One region of the Kitasatospora sp. NPDC059795 genome, then DNA from elsewhere that is predicted to be linked to it. Evidence: predicted binding sites of a transcription regulator. Region 1 holds the regulator's gene; the other holds the start of a gene.

Region 1 (14,189 bases):
CCTGCTGGAGGACCTCACCCACGCCTACGACGCCACCCCGCGCCGCGCCGACCGCTCCAGCGTCGTGCAGCACATCGACCGCACCGACCGGATCCTGGAGCGGGTGCGGCAGTTGGAGAACGAGGCGACCGAGGAGGTGCTCGCCCTGCAGCCGGGCGGGGTCTCCGTCGGCGACCTCCAGCCCGATTCGTTGGAACGCGTCCGCTGCTTCCTCACCGGCGGCGCGGCGGTGCGCACGGTCCACGAGCCGGCCGCGCTGCTCGACGAGGCCACGGTGCGCTGGGCGGAGGCCGTCACCGGCTGGGGCGGCCGGTTCCGCACGCTGAGCGAGCCGTTCAGTCGGATGACGATCTTCGATCGCCGGATCGCCGTCGTCCCGGCCTCGACGGACAACTCCAGCGCCGCAGTGGTCGAGGATCCGGCGGTGGTCTCGTTCCTGGTCGCCGCCTTCGAGCGGGACTGGGAGCGGGCCGAGCGGGTCCGCTGGCGTTCGGCCGACCGCGAGGGCGAGAGCGTCGTCCCGGTGCACGAGCAGGTCGGCCGGCTGCTCGCCCAGGGCCTGACGCAGCGTTCCATCGCCTCGCGCCTCGGCCTGTCGGAACGGACCGTGGCAGGTCACATCTCCCGACTGCGCGAACTGCACGACGCGGAGACGCTGTTCCAACTGGGCTGGCAGATGCGGGCCGGCGACGAACCCGCCGAGCAGGTCTGACGTCAGCCGGTGGCGATCTCGGGGGACCAGAAGCCGTACGGGCCGGCGGGCTCGCGGCGCGGGCGCGGGAACTGCTCGCCCGGCGCGGTCCAGAAGCCGCTGCGCAGGGACAGCGCCATGCCGGCCCAGTCCAGCGCGGTCTCCACGGTGTGGTGCAGCGCCTCCGGGGACCAGGTGTCGTCGAAGACCAGCGGCAGCACGGGGGAGACCTGCTCGATGGTGGCGATCAGCGGGTTGTGGGTGATCGCCTCGTCCACCAGCATCACGATCGGCTTGCGCAGCGCCGACGCCCAGCCCAGCTCCAGGCTGACCCCGGCCGACAGCGGGGCGCCGACGTACGCGAACACCAGGTCGGCGTTCTGCATCGCCCGGAAGTCGGAGGGCACCCGCTGCTCCGGCGCCTTCCCGGCCACCGTCCACGCGTCGCTGTGGTGGGCGCTGTACACCGCGGCCCCGCTGCGCAGCAGCGTGCTCCGCAGCGTGGTCAGCCTGGTCCGGCTGGCCAGCGTCACCACGCTGTCCGCCGGCCCGGTCAGCCGCATCAGGGGAGCGGCGAGGAACACCCGTGCGCGCCGCCCCTCAGAGGCTTGGTACTGCAGGTGGGACTCACTCATGTCGACTCCGGGGGAAAGCCTGTCGGGAGGTGGGGACCAGGTCCGGCAGGTGCTTTGACGATGGCTGCTCAGTTGGCGCAGAAAGTGCGGCTGATCGAATATTTTGAATGGTCATCGGCAAGTGTGGTCGTCAAGCCGGGACCATTGGAAGCGAACTGATCGTCCATCGCGGCGTTGGCCGGCGTCCAGGTTCGAGCGGTGTCATCTGGCTGCATGGCAGGGAGATGTCACGCTGCAGCGGGGCCGGGGAGTGACAGGCTCTTCGACTCTGCGGCACAATGATGCCTGTTGTTCGTTGCCGCTGTCAGGATCAAATCAACAGAGAAATCGGAGAGTGGGTGCAATGTCCCGCATATGCAGGTTTGTGACAAAGGTGGTACTGCCTGCCGCGCTCGGTCTGGCGGTTCTCGGGATCACCGCATCGGGGCCCGCGGCGGACTCTTCCGCAGAAGCGGCCGTGATCACGACGGCCACGGCGCTGGACTTCCACTGGAACTGAGTGTCGCCGAAGGTCAGGCGTGCGGGTCCCGGACGAGGGACATCCTCATCGCACCGGGTGAGGATGCCGGGAGCGCGCCGACACCGTCCGCCGACGCGGAGCGGCCGAGGACGTAGCCGAGTTGGAACAGCGACTCGACGTTGTACTCCTCGCGCATCTCGGCGATGTGGCGGGCGAGCGTGCGTTCGCTGATCCCGAGCCGACGGGCGATCACCCGGTGGTTCGTTCCCGACAGCAACAGGTCGATGATGGTCTGTCGCAGCCGGGACACCACCTCCTGGGGGACCGTCCGTTCGCCGTCGAACTCCAGGGCTCTGCCCCAGCTCCGTTCGAAGACCTCCTCGGTCAGGAATTCGATGACCGACTGATCGTGGACGAACGCGGCAAGGCTCATGTCGTCCACGGCCGGAATGACGGCGACCCGCCGATCGAAAATCATGAGCCTGGTGTACGGCTCGTCGAGGGTGCGGAACTGCCAGCCGACGGCGGAGAGGGTGGCCACGTAGTCCCGGGTGGGTTGGTGGTACCTGGTGCTGGCGTGGTAGATCGTCCGCGTGGCGGTGCCCCGGCCGATCGTCTTCAGGTCCTCTTCCAGGCCCGCCGCCAGCATCTCGGGAGGCCGGGGGCCGCCGGGCTGCATCGCGAGCGCCTCTCTGACCCCTGCGTTGATCAGCTGGTGGACGCGCTGATTGATGAGCGCTTTCCCGCGGATGTATTCGACGACTCCGTCGCTCTGCCCCGGTGCGTGGAACTTCTCGGCGAGTTCGCTGAAATCGCTGGACACCGATATCGCCCGGGACAGCAGATCGAGGGCCTGGTGCTGCCACCGCGTGCTGAGAGCCGAAGAAAGTCGGGCGGGGTCGGCGGCTACGAATGCATTCGGATTGTCGGTCTCGGGGACGAGGAGTCCGATTTCCACCAGTTCTTCGACGGTTTCCTCGTCGAATTCCTGGCGATTCTCCAGGTGCCCGGACCGTTCGTTGATGATGCGGAGAAAGAGTTCACGGGCGGCGGGTGACAGAGCCTCGCTCCGGCGGACCGGCACAGCCGCCTGTTCTCGCGCGTTCATCCCAACCCCTTGTCGTTGCCCCGACAACCAGTCGGCCGGACTCATGGTCTGCTGCTCGGAGATCCTAGAACCCGGCCTGGCCTGTGAGCTGAGAATAAGTGACGCATCCGGCCCGAGGACCCGCCACGCACTCTCTCACGGACGCACGAGCCGCCGACACCCCTCGTCGGAGGGGGTGTCGGCGGCCGGAGACCGGAATGCCGGGTTCAGCGCTTGGGGCGCCAGACCACCAGTGCGCTGGACTGCTGGACCTGCTGGTACGGCACCAGGTCGCGGCGGTAGGAGGCGTGCACGGCGGCCTCCCGCTGCTGGAGGGTGGCGGCGGCGCCCTCCAGGGCGTCGACCAGTTCGGAGATCCGGGACTGCAGGGCGGCGACCTGGTTCTCCAGCTCGATGATCCGCTTGATGCCGGCCAGGTTGATGCCCTCGTCCTGGGACAGCCGCTGGACCTCGCGCAGTTGCTGGATGTCCCGCGCCGAGTAGCGGCGGCCGCGCCCGGCGGTGCGGTCGGGGCAGACCAGGCCGAGGCGGTCGTACTGGCGCAGGGTCTGCGGGTGCAGGCCGGAGAGTTCGGCGGCGACCGAGATCACGTAGACCGGGGTGTCCTCGGTGAGGACGTACGTCGGCGGTCCGGCGGAGCGGGTGCGGCCGGCGCCGGGCAGGCCCTCGCCGATGCCGACGCCGATCCGACCCTCGTTGCCGTGCGGGCTGTCGGGATGGGCACTCATCTGGGTCTCACGCTCCCTCCGCCGCCTTGAACAGGGCGGCTCGCGGGTCGTCCGAGGCGGTGGCCTCGCGATACTGCTCCAGTGCGCTCAGGGCGTCGCCGCTGACGACTTTGGGCACGGCGACCTCGACGGTGACCAGCAGGTCGCCACGGGTGCCGTCCTTGCGGGTGGCGCCCTTGCCGCGGGCCCGCATGGTCAGGCCGTTGGCGCTGCCCGGGGGCAGCTTGAGCTTCACGGCCGGGCCGTTCAGGGTCGGCACCTCGATGGTGCCGCCGAGCGCGGCCTCGGGGAAGCTGACCGGCACCGTCACGGTGAGGTTGTCACCCTTGCGTCCGAACACCGGGTGCGTATCGACGTGCACGGTGACGTACAGGTCTCCGGGCTGGCCGCCGCGCTCGCCCTGGGCGCCCTTGCCCTTGAGCCGGATGCGCTGGCTGTCCTGCACGCCGGCCGGGATGCGGACCTGCATGGTGCGGGCCGAGGAGGCCCGGCCGCTGCCGTGGCAGACGGTGCACGGGTCGTCGACGATCATGCCGCGGCCCTTGCAGTCCCGGCACGGCTCGGAGAGCGCGAACGCGCCCTGGCCGCGGCTGACGGTGCCCGCGCCGACGCAGGTCGGGCAGACCCGGGGGGTGGTGCCGGCCTTGGCGCCGGTGCCGGCGCAGACCCGGCAGGCGGCCTGGGAGGTCATCCGCAGCGGCACCGTCGCGCCGTCCACGGCCTCCTCGAAGTTCAGGGTGACCTCGGTCTCGACGTCCGCGCCGCGGCGCGGCTGCGCGGTCTGCCGGCCGCCGCGGTTGAACAGGCCGCCGAACACGTCGCCGAGTCCGCCGCCGCTGGTCGCGCCGCCGCCGCTGAACAGGTCGCCGAAGTCGAAGCCGCCGGCGCCGCCCGCCCCACCGGGCCGGAAGCCGCCGCCGGCGAACAGCGAGCGCGCCTCGTCGTACTCCTTGCGGCGCTTCTCGTCCGAGAGGACGTCGTACGCCTCGGAGATGTCCTTGAACCGCTCCTCGGCCTTGGCGTCGCCCTTGTTGGCGTCCGGGTGGAACTCGCGTGCCAGCTTCCGGTACGTCTTCTTGATCTCGGCGGCGGTGGCGTCCTTGGGCACGCCGAGGACCTTGTAGTAGTCCTTCTCCACGTAGTCCTTAGCGCTCATGGCCTTTGACCGCCACCTCCCGTAGTACTGAAGTCTGTTGGTGAAGCGTGCTGTTGTGAAGAGCCCGGGATACGGCGCTGCGGAGCCGGCCGTCGTACTGGACGACGTACGACTCCGCAGCGCGCGGGGACCCTACTCAGCTGTCGGACGAGCCGTCAGCCTTGTCTCCGTCCGGTTCGCCGGTGGTCTGGGTGCCCGGCTGGGGCTCCGCGACCGCGACCATCGCCGGGCGGATGATCCGCTCGCCGATCCGGTATCCGGGCTGGAGGATCTGCACGCAGGTGTCCTCCGTGACGTCCGACGAGTAGCTGTGCATCAGCGCCTCGTGGATGGTCGGGTCGAAGGGCTCGCCCTCCTTGCCGAACTGCTGCAGCCCGAGCTTGGCGACGACCGTCTCCAGCGACTCGGCGACGGACTTGAAGCCGCCCGTCACCTCGCCGTGCTCGCGGGCGCGGCCGATGTCGTCCAGCACCGGGATCAGCGACTCCACGATGTTGGAGACCGCGATCTCCCGGACGGTGGCCCGGTCGCGCTCGACGCGCTTGCGGTAGTTCTGGTACTCCGCCTGGAGGCGCTGCAGGTCGGCGGTGCGCTCGCCTGCCTCGCGCTTGGCGGCGGCCAGCTCGTCGGCGCCCGCGCCGGAGACCGCTTCTTCGGCGGCCTTCAGCACGGCTTCCTCGGCGGCGGAGTCGTCGCCGGGCTGGTCGCCCTGCGGCTTCTCCGTCATGCCGCACCACCCTTGGGCTTCTCGTCGTCGACGATCTCGGCGTCGACCACGTCGTCGTCCTTGGGGGCCTCGCCGGCACCGGCCGCACCGGTGGCCGCGCCCGCGCCGTCGGCCTGGGCGTACAGCGCCGCGCCGAGCTTCTGGGCGGTGGTGGAGACCTTCTCGGTGGCGGTGCGGATGGCCGCGATGTCCTCGCCCTTGAGGGTTTCCTTGAGCTCGCCGATGGCGGTCTCGACCTCGGTCTTGACGTCGGCCGGGAGCTTGTCCGCGTTGTCGGCGATGAACTTCTCGGTCGAGTAGACGAGCTGCTCGCCCTGGTTGCGGGTCTCGACGGCCTCGCGACGCTTGGTGTCCTCCTCCGCGTAGCGCTCCGCCTCCTCACGCATGCGGTTGACCTCGTCCTTCGGCAGCGAGGAGCCGCCGGTGACGGTCATCTTCTGCTCCTTGCCGGTGCCGAGGTCCTTCGCGGCCACGTGCATGATGCCGTTGGCGTCGATGTCGAAGGTGACCTCGATCTGCGGCAGGCCGCGGGGCGCCGGCGGCAGGCCGGTCAGCTCGAACATGCCGAGCTTCTTGTTGTACGCCGCGATCTCGCGCTCGCCCTGGTAGACCTGGATCTGCACGGAGGGCTGGTTGTCCTCGGCGGTGGTGAAGATCTCGGAGCGCTTGGTCGGGATCGTGGTGTTGCGCTCGATCAGCTTCGTCATGATGCCGCCCTTGGTCTCGATGCCCAGGGACAGCGGGGTGACGTCGAGCAGCAGGACGTCCTTGACCTCGCCCTTCAGCACACCGGCCTGCAGGGACGCGCCGATGGCGACGACCTCGTCCGGGTTGACGCCCTTGTTGGCGTCCTTGCCGCCGGTCAGCTCCTTGACGAGCTCGGCGACGGCCGGCATACGGGTCGAGCCGCCGACCAGGACCACGTGGTCGATCTCGGACAGCTGGATGCCGGCGTCCTTGATGACGTTGTGGAACGGGACCTTGCAGCGGTCCAGCAGGTCAGAGGTGAGCTGCTGGAACTGGGAGCGGCTGAGCTTCTCGTCCAGGTGCAGCGGGCCCTCGGCGGAGGCCGTGATGTAGGGCAGGTTGATCGAGGTCTCCGAGGAGGAGGACAGCTCGATCTTGGCCTTCTCGGAGGCCTCGCGCAGACGCTGGACGGCCATCTTGTCCTTGGACAGGTCGACGCCGTGGCCGGCCTGGAAGACCTTCACCAGGTGGTCGACGACGCGCTGGTCCCAGTCGTCGCCGCCGAGGTGGTTGTCACCGTTGGTGGCCTTGACCTCGACCACGCCGTCGCCGATCTCCAGCAGGGAGACGTCGAAGGTACCGCCACCGAGGTCGAAGACCAGGATGGTCTGGTCGTCCTTGTCCAGGCCGTAGGCCAGGGCGGCGGCGGTCGGCTCGTTGACGATGCGCAGGACGTTCAGGCCCGCGATCTCGCCGGCCTCCTTGGTGGCCTGGCGCTCGGAGTCGTTGAAGTACGCCGGGACGGTGATGACGGCGTCGGTGACCGTCTCGCCCAGGTAGGACTCGGCGTCCCGCTTGAGCTTCTGCAGGACGAAGGCGGAGATCTGCTGCGGCGTGAAGTCCTTGCCGTCGATGCCGATCTTCCAGTCGGTGCCCATGTGACGCTTGACCGAACGGATGGTCCGGTCGACGTTGGTGACCGCCTGGCGCTTGGCGACCTCGCCGACGAGCACCTCGCCGTTCTTGGCGAAGGCGACGACGGACGGCGTGGTCCGAGCGCCCTCGGCGTTGGTGATGACCGTGGGCTCACCGCCCTCAAGAACACTGACGACGGAGTTCGTCGTACCGAGGTCGATGCCGACCGCGCGTGCCATCGTGAATACCTCCGGGGAGAAGTTGAGCAGTACGGGCTCAAGGATGCATGAGGAATCGAGAAGCGTCAACAGCTTTGAGTCGCTGCCGCTCAACTTTACTGAGCGCTTATGTCGCGAACCCCTCCGAGCAGGGCTCGGGGCTGCTCCGGACGGGTGAGTACGGGCATAGTGACTGCCGCCATACCTTGAACATCTTCTGAGTGAGTGTTAACGACCGGTAATGTCCGGCGCGTCGACCCGGAAAGTTACCCACCAGTACACTCTGGGCAGGATTCGGACCACAGCCGCTGGAGACGGAGAGCCGATGCAGCTAGCAGCGATCGTCATCTCGCTGGTCACCTTTGTGATCGGCACCGCGCTCGCCGCCCGGGCGGCGTTGTACATCTACAAGGTGGTGCGCACCGGCTCTGCCGACAGCACCCGATTCGGGCAGCCCGCGCAGCGCGTGGCCACCGTGGCCAAGGAGTTCCTCGGCCACACCCGGATGAACCGCTGGGGCGTGGTCGGCGTCGCCCACTGGTTCGTCGCGGTGGGCTTCTTCTCGCTGATCCTCACCCTGGTCAACGCGTTCGGTCAGCTCTTCGACGCCGAGTTCGCGCTGCCGATCATCGGCCACTGGCTGGTCTGGAACGTCTTCGTCGAGCTGATCGGCACCCTGACCACCCTGGGCATCGCCGTGCTGATCGTGATCCGGCTGCTCAGCCTGCCCTCCCGGGCCGGCCGCAAGTCCCGGTTCGCCGGCTCGATCGCCTGGCAGGCGTTCTACGTCGAGTACACGATCCTCGGCATCGGCATCTGCATCATGATGCTGCGCGGCCTGGAGGGCGCCCTGGAGGGCGTCACCTCCTACGACCCGACGTACCTGATCTCGTACCCGATCGTCGCCGCGTTCGAGGGCACCGCCCACGGCACCCTGGTCAACCTGATCTACGTCTTCGCGATGCTGAAGATCTGCATCTCCTTCGCGTGGGCCATCACCATCGGCCTCAACCCGTCGATGGGCGTCGCCTGGCACCGCTTCCTGGGCTTCTTCAACATCTACTTCAAGCGCGAGGAGGACGGCGGCACCGCGCTGGGCGCACTGCGCCCGATGACCAGCAACGGCGCCCCGATCGACTTCGAGGACCCGGCCGACGACGCGGTGTTCGGCGTCTCGCAGGTCGAGCACTTCTCCTGGAAGGGCATCCTCGACTTCTCCACCTGCACCGAGTGCGGCCGCTGCCAGTCGCAGTGCCCCGCCTGGAACACCGGCAAGCCGCTGTCGCCCAAGCTGCTGATCATGAGCCTGCGCGAGCACGCCTACGCCAAGGCCCCGTACCTGCTCGCCGGTGGCGGCAAGGACATGGAAGGCGAGGAGCAGGCCACCAGCGAGCAGCTGAAGGACGTCCCCGCCGCGGCCCTGGCCGAGGCCGAGCGCCCGCTGATCGGCACCGCCGAAGAGGGCGGCGTCATCGACCCGGACGTGCTGTGGTCCTGCACCACCTGCGGCGCCTGCGTCGAGCAGTGCCCGGTCGACATCGAGCACATCGACCACATCGTCGACATGCGCCGCTACCAGGTGATGATCGAGAGCAGCTTCCCGACCGAGGCCGGGACGATGCTCAAGAACCTGGAGAACAAGGGCAACCCGTGGGGCCTGGCCACCAAGGCGCGCCTGGACTGGGTCAAGGAGCTGAAGAAGGAGACCGGCATCGAGGTGCCGGTGATCGGCGAGGACATCGACCCCGCCGAGGTCGAGTACCTGTACTGGGTCGGCTGCGCCGGCGCCCTGGAGGACCGGGCGAAGAAGACCACCAAGGCCTTCGCCGAGCTGCTGCACACCGCGGGCGTCAAGTTCGCGATCCTCGGCAAGGAGGAGACCTGCACCGGTGACTCCCCGCGCCGCCTCGGCAACGAGTTCCTGTTCCAGATGCTCGGCGCGCAGAACGTCGAGACCCTGAACGCCGCGCTGGAGGACGCGCCGACCAAGCGGATCGTCGCCACCTGCCCGCACTGCTTCAACACCATCGCCAACGAGTACCCGCAGCTCGGCGGGCACTTCGAGGTCATCCACCACACCCAGCTGCTGCAGCACCTGATCGACGAGGGCAAGCTGCTGCCGGTCAACCCGGTGGAAGGCCTGATCACCTACCACGACCCGTGCTACCTCGGTCGGCACAACAAGGTCTACACCCCGCCGCGCGAGATCATCGGCAAGGTGCCCGGCCTGCGCAACGAGGAGATGCACCGCCACAAGGAGCGCGGCTTCTGCTGCGGCGCCGGCGGCGCGCGGATGTGGATGGAGGAGCGGATCGGCAAGCGGATCAACACCGAGCGCGTGGACGAGGCGCTGTCCCTCAACCCGGACATCGTCTCCACCGCCTGCCCGTTCTGCCTGGTGATGCTCTCCGACTCGGTCAACGGCAAGAAGAACGAGGGCGCCGCCAAGGAGCACCTGAAGGTCGTGGACATCGCCCAGCTGCTGCTGGAGTCGGTCAAGGCCCTGCCCACCGCGGAGGCGGAGCCGGTCGAGGCCTGACCTGCCCCGTCACCCGGACCCCGGACGCCCGTTGCGGCTCCGGGGTCCGGGCGTTTTCGGGTGATCACCGATGACCTAGCATCTGCCGCATGACTGCTGACGGGGGAATACCGGGGCCCGGCGGCTTCGGCGGCGGGCCTTACCAACTGCCCGCGGTGACCAGCGCGGCCCCCGACTGGGCGGCGCTCGCCGAGGCCAACGAGCGTGAGCACCGGCGTCGCCGGCTGCGGCTGCGGATCGGCGCCGGAGCGCTCGGGGTGGCCCTGATCGGCGGCGCCGTCGCCACCGCCGTCGCGCTGTCCGGCCCGTCGGATCCGTCCGGCACGAAGGTCTTGCCCGCGCCCACCGCGCAGCCCGACGGCCCCGCCCCCGACGCGCCCACCGGGGAGCCGAGCCCGGGCCCGTCCGAGTCGGCCTCCGCGTCCGCCTCGGCCTCGGCGTCCGGCTCCGCGCAGCCCTCCGGCTCGGCGTCCGCCCGCAGCAGCGCCAAGCCGAGTACCGGCGGCAGGGCGAACGCCGCCACGCTGCCCGGGATGGACCTCGGCGGCGGCGCCGCGGTCGACACCACCGCCGGCCACAGCGGGCCCACCTTGACCCTGCACGGCAACAGCGACGGCTGGGCGGACAGCGGCAGCCCGGTGGTCGACACCTCGCGGTCCTTCACCGTCTCCGCGGTGGTCCGCAACGACGCCCCGACCGGCGGCCGGGCCGTCGTCACCCAGGGCAACGACAGCTACTACTCCTTCTACCTGGGCCGCGACGACTGGGGCACCCACAACCAGTGGGTGTTCAAGGTGCAGACCGCCGCCGGAGCCCAGGACAACACCACCTACCAGGCCTTCTCCACCGCCGCGGGCGCCGCCACCACCGGCCGGTGGACGATGCTCACCGGCGTCTACGACGCGGACAGCAAGAAGATCACGCTGTACGTCAACGGCGTGCTCCAGCAGACCGTCGCGGTCAAGGGCGTCTGGCAGACCACCGGAGGCCTCCAGCTCGGCCGGGTCCGCTACAAGAACACCTGGAGCGACTTCTGGGACGGCGCCATCTCCACCGTGCAGGTCTGGGACCAGGCCCTGCCCGCCACCGCCGTCGCCCGACTGAACGGATCCGGCGGCGCCGACGCCGGAACGGCCGCCAAGCGTTCCTGGTTGTTGCCCTAGGGGCTGGGCCCCGCCCGCACACCTGCCCGACGGGGGCAGTGGGTTTGACACGCTGTTCGAGCAAATAGAGTATGCGGCGGGACCGGGAAATAGCCGGTTCCGTCGAAGGCCACCTGATGCTGGCCCGACACAGTCACCGAGCGAGCGCACCGGACCCTGTCGAGCCGGGCCGCCGGAATCTGACCAGGGGAGATAGGACATGACCGAGGCGATCATGTTGGTCGGCGGCAAGGGCACGCGGCTGCGCCCGTTGACCACGCACACGCCGAAGCCCATGCTGCCCGTGGCCGGTGTCCCGTTCATCGCCCACCAGCTGGCCCGTGCCGCGGCCGCCGGTGTCACCCGCGTGGTGCTCGCCACCTCCTACCTGGCCGACGTCTTCGTCGACCACTTCAAGGACGGCAGCCCGTACGGCCTCGAACTGGTCTACCTCACCGAGGACGAGCCGCTGGGCACCGGCGGCGCCATCCGCAACGCCGCGGCCGGCCTGACCTGCGGCCCCGACGAGCCGGTGCTGATCTTCAACGGCGACATCCTGTCCGGCCTGGACATCGCCGGCCTGCGCGACGCGCACACCGCCTCCGGCGCCGACGTCACCCTGCACCTCACCCGGGTGGCCGACCCGCGCGCCTTCGGTCTGGTCCCGACCGACGAGGACGGCCGGGTGCTCGCCTTCCTGGAGAAGCCCGAGACCCCCGAGCAGATCGTCACCGACCAGATCAACGCCGGCTGCTACGTCTTCACCCGTTCGGTGATCGACCGCATTCCGACCGGCCGCGAGGTGTCCGTCGAGCGCGAGACCTTCCCCGAGCTGCTCGCCACCGGCGCGCTGCTGCGCGGCGTCGTCGACACCTCGTACTGGCTGGACCTCGGCACCCCGGCCGCGTTCGTCCGCGGCTCCGCCGACCTGGTGCTCGGCAAGGTCGACTCCCCGGCCGTCCCCGGCCCGACCGGCGAGGCCCTGCTGCTGACCGGTTCGCAGGTCGACCCGGCCGCCGTGCTGAGCTCCGGCACCGTGGTCTCCGCGGGCGCCGAGATCGCCGCCGGCGCCATCGTCGAGGGCAGCGTGGTGCTCCAGGGCGCCCGGATCAAGGCCGGCGCGTACGTCAAGGACTCCATCGTCGGCGCCTTCGCCGAGATCGGTGAGCGCTGCTCGCTGGACGGCGTGGTGATCGGCGACGGCGCCACCCTGGAGGCCGAGAACGAGCTCTCCAACGGCCTGCGGATCGCCTGCGGCACCCGCCTGCCGGTCGGCGCCGTGCGCCTGTCCGCCGGCCCCGGCGGCTGTGAGGCCGGCCTGAGCAACGCCGCCGCGGTGCACGCGCCCGGCAGCCGCGTCGCCGGCTGACCCCACGCTCTCCCGCGCGGCCGCGCAGGGCGTTCCGGACGCCTGCTGCGCGGCCGCGCTGTGCTTTCGGCGGTGCCGGGCGGCCGCGCCGTGCCTTCCCTGCGGTGCCGGGCGGGCCGCGTCACAGGACGGCTGCAATCCGGCCCCGCCGTCATGATCACCCGACGGCGGGTCAGCCCTTGCGGGTACCGTCGTGCCGTGGCTGGCAATCGACACGACGACGGACGGGGCGCCGACCCCCGGCACGGCTGGACGGCACCCCAACCGGGTACCCCGCAGGGTGACCCGTACCGCGGCGCGCCCACCGGCGGCCCCGAGTACTTCACCGCCCCGACCCCCGGGTACCCCGGCGACGGCTACGGCGGCGACCAGCCCGGTCACACCAGGGCCTTCGCGGTCGGCGAGCAGCCGTACGACGGACCGTACGAGCCGTACGACGCGGGGTACGGCGAGCCGTACGGGCAGCAGCAGTACGACCAGGGCGGCTACCCGGTCGAGGACAACGTCGCCGTGTACCGGGCCGGCGGGCAGGCCGCGCCGCACCTCGGCGGGCCGCGACTGCCCTGGCGGGAGCTGCTCGCCGGGATCTACCGCCGTCCGAGCGCCACCTTCGACCGGATGCGCGACCACCAGGTGTGGCTGCCCGCGCTGACGGTGTCGCTGCTGTACGGCGCGCTCGCGGTGTTCGCCCTCGACAGCACCTACGACCAGGTGGTGCACTCCACCTTCGCGGTCGCGCTGTGGGCGATCGGCGGCGCCGCGGTCGGCTTCACCGTGGCCGGCGGCATCCTGAGCGCCGTCACCTACGCGCTGGCCCGGCAGTTCGGCGGCGACGGCCCGTGGCAGTCGACGGTCGGCCTGTCCGTGCTGGTCAGCTGGACCACCGACGCGCCGCGGCTGCTGCTGGCGCTGTTCCTGCCCGAGCACAACATGGTGGTGCAGGCCGTCGGCTGGGCGACCTGGGTGGGCTGCGCGGCGCTGCTGACCATCCTGGTGCGGCGGATCCACGACCTGCCCTGGGGCAAGGCCGCCGGGGCGGCGGCGGTGCAGCTGATCGCGCTGCTGGTGCTGATCAAGCTGCCCACGCTGGGCTGAGGCCCGACCGGCCCGGGACCGCGGCCGTCCGGGTGGTGGGATTTTTGTAGGGTGGGGTGTTCGGCCCACCCTCAGATCCCGTCCGGAGCCCGCGCATGAGCCTGCCCACCACCCACGTCAGCTTCCCGGCCGGGGCGGTGACCGGCGCCTCGCCGATCCTCGCCGTGCACACCCTGCCGGACGGGCGCACCGCCGTGGTCACCGAGGCCACCCCGTTCCACCCGGTCGACCACACCTGGCCCGACCAGCCCGCCGACCTCGGCACCCTCACCGTCGACGGCACCGCGCACCCCGTCGTCGACTGCCTCACCGGCGGCCACGGCCCGGCCGGCGAGTTCGCGGCCGGCGCCGACATCCCGGTCCGGCGCGGCGACGAGGAGTGGTCCTGGCTGGTGCTGCACGTGCTGCCGGCCGGCGCGCTCGGCCCGGAGGCCGTCGGCCGCACCGCCGAACTCGCCGTGGACGCCGAGCGCCGCGCGCTGCTGTCCGCCGCGCACACCGGCTGCCACCTGCTGGCGCTCGCCCTGAACGCCGCGCTCGCGCCGCGCTGGCGCAAGGACCCGGGCCGCTCCGACGCCTTCGGCCACCCGGACTTCGACAGCCTCGCCATGGACACCTCGGTGATGGACACCGAGGCCAGCACCGACACCTACCGGATCGGCAAGTCGCTGAAGAAGAAGGGCTTCACCGTCGACGCCACCGAGGAGCTCCCCGCCCTC
Region 2 (14,189 bases), on a different contig from region 1:
GCCGTCACCGGCTCCGTATCCGAGGCACCAGCTCCCACACGTGTCTGCGTTCACTCCTGCGAGTGCCTGCGGACCCCTCGCTTCGGGGGCCACGCGGAACAAGACGGACCCGGCGCAAGGTGCGATGCCGGCGTCCCGACGAAACAGCGCAGAACACCTAAACCCTCATTCGAGGGCGCCCGCCCGACGGCAGCGCCCCGACCCGGCCACGGGTACGCCGACCACGGCGTGCCCGTCCTTCGCGCACCGGCGCGCGAACGGGTCGAAGTCCGTCGGAAGCGCCTTCGCCGATATGACGAAGAGGTCATTGTGGCAGCGGAGATCATCACCGACACCCAGAGCACGGACGACCCGGTCGACGCCGTCTTCGCGCTGCACCGCGGCGGCAAGATGGAGATCCGGGCGACCGTCCCCGTGCGCGACGCGGACGACCTGTCCCTCGCGTACACCCCCGGCGTGGCCCGGGTCTGCACCGCCATCGCCGAACAGCCCGCGCTGGTCAACGACTACACCTGGAAGGCCAACACCGTCGCCGTCGTCACCGACGGCACCGCGGTGCTCGGCCTCGGCGACATCGGCCCCGAAGCCTCGCTGCCCGTCATGGAGGGCAAGGCCATCCTGTTCAAGCAGTTCGGCGGCGTGGACGCGGTGCCGATCGCGCTGGCCTGCACCGAGGTCGACGAGATCGTCGAGACCGTGGTCCGGATGGCCCCGTCCTTCGGCGGCGTCAACCTGGAGGACATCGCCGCCCCGCGCTGCTTCGAGATCGAGAAGCAGCTCCAGGAGCGCCTCGACATCCCCGTCTTCCACGACGACCAGCACGGCACCGCGATCGTCACCACCGCCGCGCTCTGGAACGCCGCCAAGGTGACCGGCCGCGAGATCGGCGACCTCCGCGCCGTCATCTCCGGCGCCGGCGCGGCCGGCATCGCCATCGCCAAGATGCTGGTCGCCGCCGGCATCGGCGACGTCGCCGTCTGCGACCGCCGCGGCGTGGTGCACGAGGGCCGCGGCGACCTCACCGACGTCAAGGCGGAGATCGCCGCGCTCACCAACCGGACCGGGCAGAAGGGCAGCCTCGCGGACGCCCTGAACGGCGCGGACGTCTTCATCGGCGTCTCCGGCGGCACTGTCCCCGAGGAGGCCGTCGCCACCATGGCGCCCGGCTGCTTCATCTTCGCGATGGCCAACCCCACCCCGGAGATCCACCCCGAGGTCGCCCACCGCTACGCGGCCGTCGTCGCCACCGGGCGCTCCGACTTCCCGAACCAGATCAACAACGTGCTGGCCTTCCCCGGCATCTTCGCGGGCGCGCTGTCGGTCCGGGCGAGCCGGATCTCGGAGGGCATGAAGCTCGCCGCCGCGAAGGCCCTGGCGGGCGTCGTCGCGGACGAGCTGACCGCGCAGAAGGTCATCCCGTCCCCCTTCGACGAGAGGGTCGCCCCGGCGGTCACGCGGGCCGTCGCGGCGGCGGCGAAGGCGGAGGGGCTCGCGCGGCTGTAGGACAGCAGGCGGGGAGCTGCGCGACAAGCGCCGACCTGTCCGTAAGGTCGCGATCAACGGCAAGTCATTGCCCGCGTCGCGACCTTGCGGTTGGGGGCCTTCCGCTTCGCGCAGTTCCCCGCGTCCCTGGTTGTGCTCTCCCCGGTTGTGCTCTTCGCGTCCGCGCAGGTTCGCGCCCGCCTGCGTGCGCAATATGCGTCGTCTCACAGTGAGTCGTGGTTAACAGCCGGGCGGCCGCAGGGCTATGGTCCGGGCATGTTTGCTGCCTATGCCGCCCGTATCAGTCCTGACGATCCGTTGAGCGCGCTGGAGTTGGGCGAGGTGCCCGAGCCCGCGGTGCGGCCGGGGTGGAGTGTGGTGACGGTGAAGGCCGCCACGTTGAACCACCATGATCTGTGGTCGTTGCGGGGAGTGGGGCTGCCGGAGGGGCGGTTGCCGATGGTCCTGGGGTGTGACGCCGCGGGCGTCGACGAGGACGGCAACGAGGTGGTGATCCACTCGGTGGTCGGGCAGAGCGGCCACGGGGTGGGACCGGACGAGCCGCGGTCGATCCTCACCGAGCGGTACCAGGGGACGTTCGCGCAGCGCGTCGCGGTGCCGACGTGGAACCTGCTGCCGAAGCCGAAGGAGCTGAGCTTCGAGCAGGCGGCGTGCCTGCCGACCGCGTGGCTGACGGCGTACCGGATGCTGTTCACCAACGCGGGCGTGAAGCCGGGCGACACGGTGCTGGTGCAGGGCGCCGGTGGCGGGGTGTCGACGGCGCTGGTGGTGCTGGGGAAGGCGGCGGGCCTGCGGGTGTGGGTGACCGGCCGGGACGAGGCCAAGCGGGCCCGGGCGGTGGAGCTGGGCGCGGACGCCGCGTTCGAGAGCGGGGCCCGGCTGCCGGAGCGGGTGGACGCGGTGATGGAGACGGTGGGTGCGGCGACGTGGTCGCACTCGGTGAAGTCGCTGCGTCCGGGCGGCACGATCGTGATCTCGGGGGCGACCAGCGGGCCGAGCCCGAAGGCCGCCGAGCTGAACCGGATCTTCTTCCTGGAGCTGAAGGTGGTCGGTTCGACCATGGGCTCGAAGGAGGAGCTGGCCGGCCTGCTGGCGCTGTGCGCGAACTCCGGGGTGCGCCCGGTGATCGACTCGGTGCGGCCGCTGGCGGAGGCCCGGTCGGCGTTCGAGCAGCTGGAGCGGGGGCAGGTGTTCGGCAAGCTGGTGCTGACGCCCTGAGTCGGAGGGCCCCTGTCCGTCCAGTCAGGGGCCCTCCGGGTCTCAGCGGCGCCCGTGCAGGGCGCGGGCGGCGGCGGCCAGGGCCTGCTGGGCGCGGGCCAGGTCGGCGGCGTTGACGCCGCGGTCACGGGCGGTGTCCCGGACGTGGTCGCGGAAGCGGTCGAGCAGGCGTTCCAGTTCGCGGGCCGGGTCGCCGGACGGATCGGTGCGGGCCCAGTCCGGCAGGTCGCCGGGGGCGGCGTCCTTGTCGAGGTCGATCCGGACGGGTTCCTCGGCGGCCGGGGTGTCGGTGGAGCCCCAGCGGGCGGCGTCGGCCAGCGAGCCGAGGCCGCGGGTCAGTTCGGCCAGGCCCTCGGCGAGGCCGGTGGACCAGTCGCCGTGCGAGGTGTGCTCGCGGACCTGCTCCTCGATCCGGCGCTTGAGTCGCAGCGCCTCCTGCTGGGCGGCGGTGCGGGCGGCCTTGGACTGCTCGCGCAGCCGCTTGGCCTCGGCCTCGGCGGCCTTGGCCTGTTGCCGGGCCGCCTTCTCCTGCTCCTTGGCGCGGCGGGCCTGCTCCTTGGCCTCGGCCTTGAGGCGGGAGAACTCGTCCTTGGCGCGCTGCCAGGACTCCTTGCTCTGCCAGGGAGTGGCGAACGGGTCGCCGCCGGCGGCCGGGGTCTGCTCGGCCTGCTGCCACAGCTCGGCGCGCAGGTCCTTGGCGCTGTCCCGGACGTCCTGCCGGATGGCGCCGGCGAGCTGGCCCACCGAGTCGTGGATCTCCACCTCCAGGGCCGTCAGTTCGGCCTGCCGGGAGGCGAGTTCGGCGCGCCCGGCGTCGGTCAGCCGGTAGACCTTGCGGCCGCCCTCGGTGGTGTGGCTGACCAGGCCCTCGGCCTCCAGCTTGGCGAGCCGGGGGTAGACGGTGCCCGCGGAGGGCGCGTACAGGCCGTGGAAGCGCTCCTCCAGCAGGCGGATCACCTCGTACCCGTGGCGGGGGCTCTCGTCGAGCAGCTTCAACAGGTACAGACGGAGCCGGCCGTGGCCGAACACCGGGGTCATCTCAGACCTCCTTGGTCAGGTCGAGCGGGCCGGCGGGCAGTTCCTTGGCCGGCCGGTCCTCCTCGGCGTCGGGACGGCGCTGGACGGTGACCGCACCGGTGACGGTGGTCACCTGGAGGCGGCCGGCGCCCGAGCCGAGCTGGCCGGAGAGCTTCTTGGAGCCCCAGCCGCCGCCGACCTGGAGCTCGGCGAAGGCGCTGGAGAGGGTGCCGCTGGTGGTGCCGGCCTGGACCTTGGCGTCGGCGAACGAGGGCAGTCGGACGCCGACCGCGCCGGAGACGGTGGTCACGCCGATGTCGGTGGGGGTGGCGGCGTCCAGGTCGAGGGTGACCGCGCCGGACACCGAGTGGGCGCGGATCCGGGTGGCGCTGCCGGCCACCAGGGTGACCGCGCCGGAGACCGTGTTGACCTTCAGCTCGCCGGACAGGCCCTCGGCGTCCACGTCGCCCGAGACGGTGTTGGCGGAGACCAGGCCGGTCAGCCCGGCCAGCGTGGTGTCGCCGCTGGCGCCGTGCACGCCGACCTCGCCGGCGATGCCGGAGACGGTGGCGTGCGCGGAGACCGTGCCGACCTTGACCGCGGCGGCGGCCGGAACGGCCACCGTGACCTCGACCCGGCGCTTGCGGCGCAGGCCGGAGAAGTACGACTTGACGGTCTGCACGGACTTCGCGGCCTCGCCGAACTCGGCCCAGCTGAGGTCCTTGTAGCTGACGGTGAGCACGCCGTCGAGCAGGGTGACCTCCAGCGGTTCGCCCTCCAGGGCCGCCACTTCGAGGCGCGCCGGCCCCTCGGTGGGGACCACGTTCACGGTGCCGTCGACGGCCCGGACGTGCAGGATGTGCACGGCCTCGTCGAAGGTGATGGTCTCGGTGCTGTCTACCGTCCGCTGGAACATGTCCGGCTCCCCGTCCTCCCACACGCGATGTATCGCGTTGTTGTTGGTATTTACGATATATCGCGTCGGGCGGAAGTCAAGGAGATCCGACCCCGATCCGGACCCGGAGCGCACCCCGGCCGACCCCGACCCCACCCCGAGGAACGACCCCGGGAAAGCCGACGGCCCGGTGGGCGAAAACGCCTACCGGGCCGTGCTGTCGGGACTGCGGGTCAGTCCTCGTCGTCCTCGTCGTCCAGCCGGGCCAGCCAGGTGGCCAGCCGCTCGACCGGCACCTCGAAGTCCGGGTTCAGGTCCACGAACTCCCGCAGGCGTTCGGCCAGCCACTCGAAGGTGACCTCCTCCTCGCCTCGCCGGCTCTCCAGCTCCTCGATGCCGCGGTCGGTGAAGTACACGGTTGCTCGCTCCGGTGATGGTTCTGCTACGCCGCCGCCCAGAATAGTGCGTCGCCCGGAAACGACGCGGCCCCCGCCCTCGGAGACCGGGGACGGGGGCCGACAGGGCCGGGCGGGCGTCAGCGCGTCAGAGCGCGAACACCTCGTTGACCAGGGCCTCCTGCTCGGCGGCGTGCCGCTTGGCCGAGCCGACCGCGGGGGCCGAGGAGGCCGTGCGGGCGACGCGGCGCAGACGGGCGCCGCTGTTGGCGGAGCGGCCGACGACGACCTGCAGGTGGTCGACCAGGTTCATCGCGATGAACGGCCAGGCACCCTGGTTGGCGGGCTCCTCCTGCGCCCAGACGAACTGGACGTCCTCGCCGTACCGGGCCAGCTCCTCCTGGAGCTCCGCGATCGGCAGCGGGTACAGGCGCTCGACACGGACGATCGCGGTGTCGGTGACGCCGCGCGCGGTCCGGGCCGCCTCCAGGTCGTAGTAGAACTTGCCGGAGGTGATGACCACCTTGCGCACCTGCGCCGGGTCCACCGTGCTGTCGCCGATCACCGGGCGGAACGAGCCGCTCATGAACTCGGACGCCGAGGACGCCGCAGCCTTCAGACGCAGCATCGACTTCGGGGTGAAGACGACCAGCGGCTTGTGGTGCGGGTTGTGCGCCTGCCAGCGCAGCAGGTGGAAGTAGTTCGACGGCGAGGTCGGCATCGCGACCGTCATGTTGTCCTGCGCGCACAGCTGCAGGAAGCGCTCCGGGCGGGCGGACGAGTGGTCCGGGCCCTGGCCCTCCATGCCGTGCGGCAGCAGCAGGGTGACGCCGGAGTGCTGGCCCCACTTCTGCTCGGCCGACGCGATGTACTCGTCGACCATGGTCTGCGCGCCGTTGACGAAGTCGCCGAACTGCGCCTCCCACATGACCAGCGCGTTCGGGCGGGTCAGCGAGTAGCCGTACTCGAAGCCCATCGCCGCGTACTCGCTGAGCAGCGAGTCGTAGACGGTGAAGCGGGCCTGGTCCTCGGTCAGGTACATCAGCGGGGTGTAGTCCTCGCCGGTGTTCCGGTCGATCAGCACCGCGTGGCGTTGACCGAAGGTGCCGCGGCGGGAGTCCTGGCCGGCCAGCCGGACCGGGTGGCCCTCCATCAGCAGCGAGCCGATGGCGAGCGCCTCGCCGGTGGCCCAGTCGATGGTGTTGTCCTCGATCGAGGCGGCACGGCGCTGAAGCTGCGGCAGCAGACGCGGGTGCACGGTCAGCCAGTCCGGCAGGTTGACCTGCGAGGCGGCGATCCGCTTGACCATCTCGGCGGAGATGCCGGTCTGGATGGCCACCGGGAAGTCCGAGACCGGACGGCCGATCTCGGCCGGCGCCGGGGCGGTGGTGGCCTCGCGGACCTCCGCGAACACCTTCTCCAACTGACCCTGGAAGTCCTGGAGCGCCTGCTCCGCCTCTTCCATGGTGATGTCGCCGCGACCGATCAGCGCCTCGGTGTACAGCTTGCGCACCGAACGCTTCTTGTCGATCAGGTCGTACATCAGCGGCTGGGTGAACGACGGGTTGTCGGCCTCGTTGTGACCGCGGCGGCGGTAGCAGATGAGGTCGATGACGACGTCCTTGTGGAACGCCTGGCGGAACTCGAAGGCCAGCCGCGCGACGCGGACCACGGCCTCCGGGTCGTCGCCGTTCACGTGGAAGATCGGCGCCTCGATCATCCGGGCGACGTCGGTGCAGTACATCGACGAGCGCGAGGAGGTCGGGGCGGCGGTGAAGCCGACCTGGTTGTTGACCACGATGTGCACGGTGCCGCCGGTGCGGTAGCCGCGCAGCTGCGACATGTTCAGGGTCTCCGCGACCACGCCCTGGCCCGCGAAGGCCGCGTCGCCGTGGATCTGGATCGGCAGCACCGGGAAGGTCGTGCCGCCGAAGTCCAGGATGTCCTGCTTGGCGCGGGCGATGCCCTCGACGACCGGGTCGACCGTCTCCAGGTGGGACGGGTTCGCGGCCAGCGACACCTTGATGGTCTCGCCGTCCAGGCCGGTGAAGGTGCCCTCGGAGCCCAGGTGGTACTTCACGTCGCCGGAGCCGTGCATCGACTTCGGGTCGAGGTTGCCCTCGAACTCGCCGAAGATCTTGCCGAACGGCTTGCCGACGATGTTCGCCAGCACGTTCAGGCGGCCGCGGTGCGCCATGCCGATGACGGCCTCGTCGAGGCGGTGCTCGGCGGCGGCGTCGATGGTGGCGTCCAGCAGCGGGATGAGCGACTCGCCGCCCTCCAGCGAGAAACGCTTCTGCCCGACGTACTTGGTCTGCAGGAAGGTCTCGAACGCCTCGGCCGAGTTCAGCCGGCGCAGGACGCGCAGCTGCTCCTCGCGCTCCGGCTTGGTGTACGGCTTCTCCAGGCGCTCCTGCAGCCAGCTGCGCTGGGCCGGGTCCTGGATGTGCATGTACTCGATGCCGACGGTGCGGCAGTACGTGTTGCGCAGCAGGCCGAGGATGTCGCGGAGCTTCATCATCTTCTGGCCGCCGAAGCCGCCGACCGCGAACTCGCGCTCCAGGTCCCACAGGGTGAGGCCGTGCGTGGTGACGTCCAGGTCGGGGTGCTTGCGCTGCATGTACTCCAGCGGGTCGGTGTCGGCCATCAGGTGGCCGCGGACCCGGTAGGAGTGGATGAGCTCCATGACGCGCGCGGTCTTGTTGACCTCGTCGTCGTGCGTGGTGGCCACATCGGTGGCCCAGCGCACCGGCTCGTACGGGATCCGCAGGGACTCGAACACCTCGTCGTAGAAGTTGTTCGCGCCCAGCAGCAGCTGGTGGATCGAGCGCAGGAACTCGCCCGAGGCCGCGCCCTGGATGACCCGGTGGTCGTAGGTCGAGGTGAGCGTCATGATCTTGGAGACGCCCAGGCGGGCCAAGGTCTCCGGGGAGGAGCCCTGGAACTCGGCCGGGTACTCCATCGCGCCGACGCCGACGATGGTGCCCTGGTTCTGCATCAGACGCGGCACGGAGTGCACGGTGCCGATGCCGCCCGGGTTGGTCAGCGAGACCGTGACGCCGGTGAAGTCGTCCATGGTCAGCTTGTTGGCGCGGGCCCGGCGGACGATGTCCTCGTAGGCCTGCCAGAAGCCGAAGAAGTCGAGCGTCTCGGCCTTCTTGATGGCCGCGACGACCAGCTGGCGGTCGCCGTTCGGCTTGACCAGGTCGATGGCGAGGCCCAGGTTCACGTGCTCGGGCTTCACCAGGTAGGACTTGCCGTCCTCCACCTTGTAGCTGTAGTTCATGCCCGGGTTGGCCTTCACGGCCTGAACCAGCGCGTAGCCGATCAGGTGGGTGAAGGACACCTTGCCACCGCGGGCGCGCTGCAGGTGGTTGTTGATGACGATGCGGTTGTCGATCAGCAGCTTGGCGGGCACCGCGCGCACCGAGGTGGCGGTCGGAACCTCCAGCGAAGCATCCATGTTCGACGCCACGGCCTTGGACGGGCCGCGCAACTGCACCAGCTGCGGGCCCTCCGCGGGCGCCTTCGCCGGGGCGGCCGGAGCGGCGGCCTTCGGCGCGGGCGGGGCGGCGGGAGCGGCGGCCAGCGGCTGCGCGGGCGCCGGGGCGGCGGCGGCCGGAGCGGCTGCGGCCGGGGCCGGAGCCTGCGTCGCAGCCGGAGCAGCGGCAACGGGAGCGGCAACGGGGGTCGGCTGGGCGCCGACCGGAGTTGCGGCCTGGGTCACTGGAGTCACCTCGGTACCGGGCTTGTAGTCGGCGAAAAAGTCCCACCAGGCGCGATCGACCGAGGCCGGGTCCTGGAGGTACTGCTGGTAGATCTCGTCGACGAGCCACTCATTGGGGCCGAAGCCAGTGGAGCTTGCCGAGCTGGGGGTTTCTTGGTGTGGCGACACGGGGCAACCGCCCTCTTCCGCTTCCTTTTGGGATGGTGGACAGCGGGGATTAAGGCTACGCCTCCGACCAGTGATCGCGCAGTCCCCGGTGGGCAGGCGTCGCCCAGATCACATCGTCGGACCGGATTTTGGCCGGAACTGTGCGTTAGAGATGCCGGAAAGCAGGGAACTGCCGGTCCGGTCGATCGCTGCCAAACCGAGTGAAAATCGGACGAACAGGTGGTCAGGGGCGGTGCGGGACGGCCCGGGTTCGGGACCGATCGGCCCCGAACCCGGGATTTGTACCGGTTCCGCCACAAACTAGGCGGCGACGCTCTTCCCGCCCGGCAGGGTGACCTCGATCCGGCAGCCCTCGCCGGCCTCCGCGACCCGGATCCGGCCGCCGTGCAGATCCACCGCCCAGCGGGCGATCGCCAGCCCGAGGCCGGTGCCGCCGTCGCTGCCCGGGCCGAGCGCGGTCGGCGAACCGCTGCGGCCGAACCGCTCGAACACCCGCTCCCGGTCGGCGACCGGAATGCCCGGACCCTGGTCGTCCACCTCCAGCAGCAGCCCGCCGCCCTCCGCCGCCCGGGCCCGCACCGTCACGGTGCCGCCGGCCGGCGAGTGCTTGCAGGCGTTGTCCACCAGGTTGGCCACCACCTGGTGCAGCCGCTCCGCGTCCGCCACCGCCGAGAGGTCGGACGGCTGCACGTCGAGCGCCAGTCGCACGTCCTCGCGCCGGGCGTACGCGCCGCCCGCCGTCGCGCCGTCCACCGTCACGCCCCGCAGCACGCCGTCCAGGAACTCCCGTACCCGGAACGGGCGGGAGTCCAGCGGGACCACGCCGTCGTCCAGCTTCGACAGGTCCAGCAGGTGGGTGACCAGCCGGCCCAGGCGTTCGGTCTGCTCCAGCGCGGTGCCCAGGTTCTTCGGGTCCGGCTTCACCACGCCGTCGACCACGTTCTCCAGCAGGCCGCGCAGCGCCGCGATCGGCGTGCGCAGCTCGTGCGAGACGTTGGCGATCAGCTCGCGGCGGTGCCGGTCGGCGGCCTCCAGGTCGCCCGCCATCCGGTTGAAGGTGTCGGCCAGCTCGCCGATCTCGTCCCGCGAGGAGACGTGCACCCGGGCGCTGTAGTCGCCCTCGGCCATCGACCGGGCCGCCGCCGTCATGTCCCTGAGCGGCGCGGTCAGGCCGTTCGCCAGGAACTGCATGAACAGCAGCGAGGCGATCAGCGAGAAGATCATGATGATCCGGATCTGGGTCTCCGACCGGATCGCCACCACCACCATGCCGGTGGCGAGCACCACCGAGACGACCACCAGCATCGCCAGCTTGCCCTTCACCGAGCGCACCGGGTCGAACGGGCGGATGTCGGCCCACACCCGGCGCGCGGCGCGCACCGCGAGCGGGGGCCGCGGGGTCGGCTCGGCTTCCCCGTTGCGTTGCTGCGGAAAGGTCATGGTGTCCCTCGGACTCGTCGTCCCCCGTGCACGACCGGGCCGCCGCGCGGGCCCCCCGGAGGCCCGGACCGGCGGCGCCCGATCAGGACAGCGGAGCCTCCAGCGCGTACCCCACGCCGTGCACCGTGCGGATCCAGCTCGCACCGATCTTCCGGCGCAGCGCCTTCACGTGGCTGTCGACCGTGCGGGTGCCGGACGCGTCGGTCCAGTCCCACACCTCGGCCAGCAGCTGTTCGCGGGTCAGCACCGCGCGCGGCTGGGCGGCCAGGCAGGCCAGCAGGTCGAACTCGGTCGGCGTCAGGTGCACGTCGCCCGAGCCCAGCCGGACCCGGCGCTGCACGTGGTCGATCTCCAGTTCGCCGAAGCGCAGGCTGCCCAGGGCCGGCGTGCGGGCCGCCTGCTGGGCGCGCTCCACCCGGCGCAGCAGCACGTTCACCCGGGCGGCCAGCTCGCGCATCGAGAACGGCTTGGTCATGTAGTCGTCCGCGCCGACGCCCAGGCCGACCAGCAGGTCCGTCTCGTCGTCCCGTGCGGTCAGCATCAGCACCGGCACCGGGCGCTGGGCCTGGATCCGGCGGCACACCTCAAGGCCGTCGAAGCCCGGCAGCATGATGTCGAGCACCACCAGGTCGGGCTGCCAGGTGTGGAACCCGTCCACCGCGCCCGGCCCGTCGTGGGCCACCGCCACCTTGAAGCCCTCGGCCCCCAGCCGGGCCGCGATCGACTCCGCGATGGTCGGCTCGTCCTCCACGACGAGCACCCGTCGCTGGGTGCCCACCGGGCCACTGCTGATCGTCTCTTGCTGGATCTCTGTCACGGTCACGCCACCGCCCCCAGGGCTGCGGGCCGGCCGCCTGTGGGGACGGCGGGCTCCGCTTCTGTAGTCGTCTTGTTCCGTCGTGGGCTGTGCCCCGCCCGTCGGTGCTGCTCCTGGCAGCGTACGGACGCCGTCCCCGCCCGCGAGGGCGGACCGGACGATTCCGGCCGCGGACCGTTCGTGTTTGGCAGGTCCCCGTTCGGACGGGCACGGGCCTGTACCTTACCCGCAGCACTTGCGACCTGTAACGGTACGTGTGCGAGCGGCATATGCACGGACAGTGGTCTTCACAGGACTTCCGCAGACACCTCTCACCTGCCACCCGTATCGTGGGCCCGACGGAGGCCTTCGGAGGGCACCATGACCAGCGCGGAACTGCGACGACGACTGATCCGGCCCGGCCTGCGGGCCGTTCCCACGCCGCGGACCAACCCCTTCGCGCTGGGTTACCTCGCGGTGCTGCTCGGCACGACGCTGTACGCGCGCTTCGGCGACCCGGACACCGTGGAGCGGCTCCAGTCGGTGTCCTCCACGGACGCGCACAACCTGATGACGCATCCGGTGCTCTCGCTGATCGGCAGCGGGATGTGGGTCGCCGGATCGGTGTGGATGCCCTACTTCTGGGCGTTCGGGTTCACGGTCGCGCCGCTGGAACGCCGGGTGGGCGGGCTGCGGGCGCTGGCCGTCTTCGGGGCCGGGCACGTGGGCGCGACGCTGCTCTCGCAGGGAGTGGTGGTCGCCTCGGTGGCGGGGGGCACGACCGGGGCGGACGTGCTGGACGCGATGGACATCGGCGTCAGCTACGGGGTCCTCGCGTCGCTGGGCGGACTGGCCGGGCTGCTGCGGCCGGTGGGGCGGGTGGTCGCGCTGGGGGCCGGGCTGGCGCTCATCGGGCACCAGTTCGTGAGCGGGCCGGACCTGGTGACGGCGGTCGGGCATCCGGCGGCGTTGGCGCTGGGCGTCGCGATGTGGCCCTGGCTGCGGAAGGGTCCTCGGCGGCGCCGGCGGGCGCGGGCCTGGAAGGCTGCGACGGTCGTGGAGGGCTGATTCGCGCCCCCCTGAACCCTCTTCGCTCAGGGTGAACACCCGGAGGGGAACAACCGGCGCCGCCCAAGCCTTAGTCAGGTCGACTCAACTTCACTGACTGGGGAGAGATCATGGCATCGACGTCCGTTCCGCTCACTCTGCCTGTGCTGCCGCTCGACGACGAGGTGGTGCTCCCCGGCATGGTGGTTCCGTTGGAGCTCTCGGATCCGGAGGTGAGGGCCGCCGTGGAGGCGGCCAGGGCGGGGAACAGCGGGGGGAAGCCGCAGGTGCTGCTGGTGCCGCGGCTGGACGGGTCGTACGCGGCGGTGGGAGCGCTGGCGACGGTCGAGCAGGTGGGGCGGCTGGCGGACGGCGATCCGGCCGCGCTGGTGCGGGCCGTGCGCCGGGTACGGATCGGCAAGGGGACGACGGGGCCGGGGGCGGCGCTGTGGGTGGAGACCACCCCGTTCAAGGAGTCGGACCAGGGCCTGCCGGTGGCGGGTCGGGCGGCCGAGCTGGTCAAGGAGTACAAGGCGCTGTCCACGAAGTGGCTGCGCAAGCGCGGGGCCTGGCAGATCGTCGACCGGGTGGCCGCGATCGAGGACATCGGCGAGCTGGCGGACAACATCGGGTACGCGCCGTTCGCCACCGCCGAGCAGAAGCTGAAGGTGCTGCTGGAGGCGGACCGTCCGGCCCGGCTGGAGTACGCGCTGGGCCTGCTGCGCGACCACCTCGCGGAGGAGGAGGTCGGCGACACCATCCGCAAGGACGTCGAGGAGGGCGTCGCCAAGCAGCAGAAGGAGTTCCTGCTGCGACGCCAGCTGGAGGCGGTCCGCAAGGAGCTGGCCGAGCTGAACGGCGAGTCGGGCACCGAGGAGGACGACTACCGGGCCCGGGTGGAGGCCGCGTCGCTGCCGGAGAAGGTGCGGGAGGCGGCGCTCAAGGAGGTCGACAAGCTGGAGCGGTCCAGTGACCAGTCGCCCGAGGGCTCCTGGATCCGGACGTGGCTGGACACGGTGCTGGAGCTGCCGTGGAACGAGCGCTCCGAGGACGCGTACGACATCGCGGCCGCGCGGGCGGTGCTGGACGCCGACCACACCGGGCTGGTCGACGTGAAGGACCGGATCGTCGAGTACCTGGCGGTGCGCAAGCGCCGGTCCGAGCAGGGGCTCGGGCTGATCGGCGGTCGGCGCGGAGGTGCGGTGCTGGCGCTGGTCGGGCCGCCCGGCGTCGGCAAGACCTCGGTGGCCGAATCGGTGGCCCGGGCGATGGGCCGGTCGTTCGTCCGGGTGGCGCTCGGCGGCGTGCGGGACGAGGCGGAGATCCGCGGCCACCGGCGGACGTACGTGGGGTCGATCCCCGGGCGGATCGTCCGGGCGATCAAGGAGGCCGGGACGATGAACCCGGTGGTGCTGCTGGACGAGATCGACAAGGTCGGCTCGGACTACCGGGGCGACCCGGCGGCGGCGCTGCTGGAGGTGCTGGACCCGGCGCAGAACCACACCTTCCGGGACCACTACTTGGAGGTCGAGCTCGACCTGTCCGACGTGGTGTTCCTGGCCACCGCCAACGTGCTGGAGGCGATCCCGGAACCGCTGCTGGACCGGATGGACGTGGTCCGGCTGGACGGCTACACCGAGGACGAGAAGGTCGCCATCGCCCGCGACCACCTGCTGCCGCGGCAGCTCGCCAAGGCGGGCCTGGGCACGCCGGAGCTGACGGTGGACGACGAGACGCTGCGCCGGCTCGCCGCCGAGTACACCCGGGAGGCGGGCGTCCGGAACCTGGAGCGGGCGATCGCGCGGATCCTGCGCAAGATCGCGGCGCAGACCGAGCTGGGCGAGCGCGAGCTGCCGGCCGCGATCGGCCCGGACGACCTGCGGGCGCTGCTGGGGCGGCCGCACCACGTGCCGGAGTCGGCGCAGGAGCCGGCCGAGCGGCGCACCGCGGTGCCGGGTGTGGTGACCGGACTGGCGGTGACCG

The links. Region 1 encodes HspR, which represses chaperone genes until heat shock. Its sites were predicted from a motif close to TTGAGNNNNNNNNNCTCAA; they were not measured.
Region 2: the regulator HspR is predicted to act here: its motif matches at 12,297-12,315, upstream of lon (endopeptidase La).

What each region holds. Positions count from the first base shown of each region.
Region 1 is NZ_JBHWID010000009.1:178,747-192,935, forward strand. It holds gene ACFV4P_RS20165 (LuxR C-terminal-related transcriptional regulator) at 1-712, shown strand, start outside; gene ACFV4P_RS20170 (hypothetical protein) at 715-1,326, opposite strand; gene ACFV4P_RS20175 (helix-turn-helix domain-containing protein) at 1,839-2,894, opposite strand; gene ACFV4P_RS20180 (heat shock protein transcriptional repressor HspR) at 3,101-3,622, opposite strand; gene dnaJ (molecular chaperone DnaJ) at 3,630-4,778, opposite strand; gene grpE (nucleotide exchange factor GrpE) at 4,915-5,505, opposite strand; gene dnaK (molecular chaperone DnaK) at 5,502-7,346, opposite strand; gene ACFV4P_RS20200 ((Fe-S)-binding protein) at 7,651-9,864, shown strand; gene ACFV4P_RS20205 (LamG domain-containing protein) at 9,954-11,027, shown strand; partial or broken gene ACFV4P_RS20210 (sugar phosphate nucleotidyltransferase) at 11,227-12,300, shown strand; gene ACFV4P_RS20215 (Yip1 family protein) at 12,574-13,470, shown strand; gene ACFV4P_RS20220 (metal-dependent hydrolase) at 13,566-14,189, shown strand, end outside.
Region 2 is NZ_JBHWID010000002.1:514,998-529,186, forward strand. It holds gene ACFV4P_RS06280 (NADP-dependent malic enzyme) at 310-1,503, shown strand; gene ACFV4P_RS06285 (zinc-binding dehydrogenase) at 1,759-2,721, shown strand; gene ACFV4P_RS06290 (PadR family transcriptional regulator) at 2,764-3,759, opposite strand; gene ACFV4P_RS06295 (DUF4097 family beta strand repeat-containing protein) at 3,761-4,654, opposite strand; gene ACFV4P_RS06300 (DUF6104 family protein) at 4,867-5,049, opposite strand; gene ACFV4P_RS06305 (multifunctional oxoglutarate decarboxylase/oxoglutarate dehydrogenase thiamine pyrophosphate-binding subunit/dihydrolipoyllysine-residue succinyltransferase subunit) at 5,177-8,923, opposite strand; gene ACFV4P_RS06310 (ATP-binding protein) at 9,224-10,363, opposite strand; gene ACFV4P_RS06315 (response regulator transcription factor) at 10,446-11,180, opposite strand; gene ACFV4P_RS06320 (rhomboid-like protein) at 11,541-12,227, shown strand; gene lon (endopeptidase La) at 12,338-14,189, shown strand, end outside.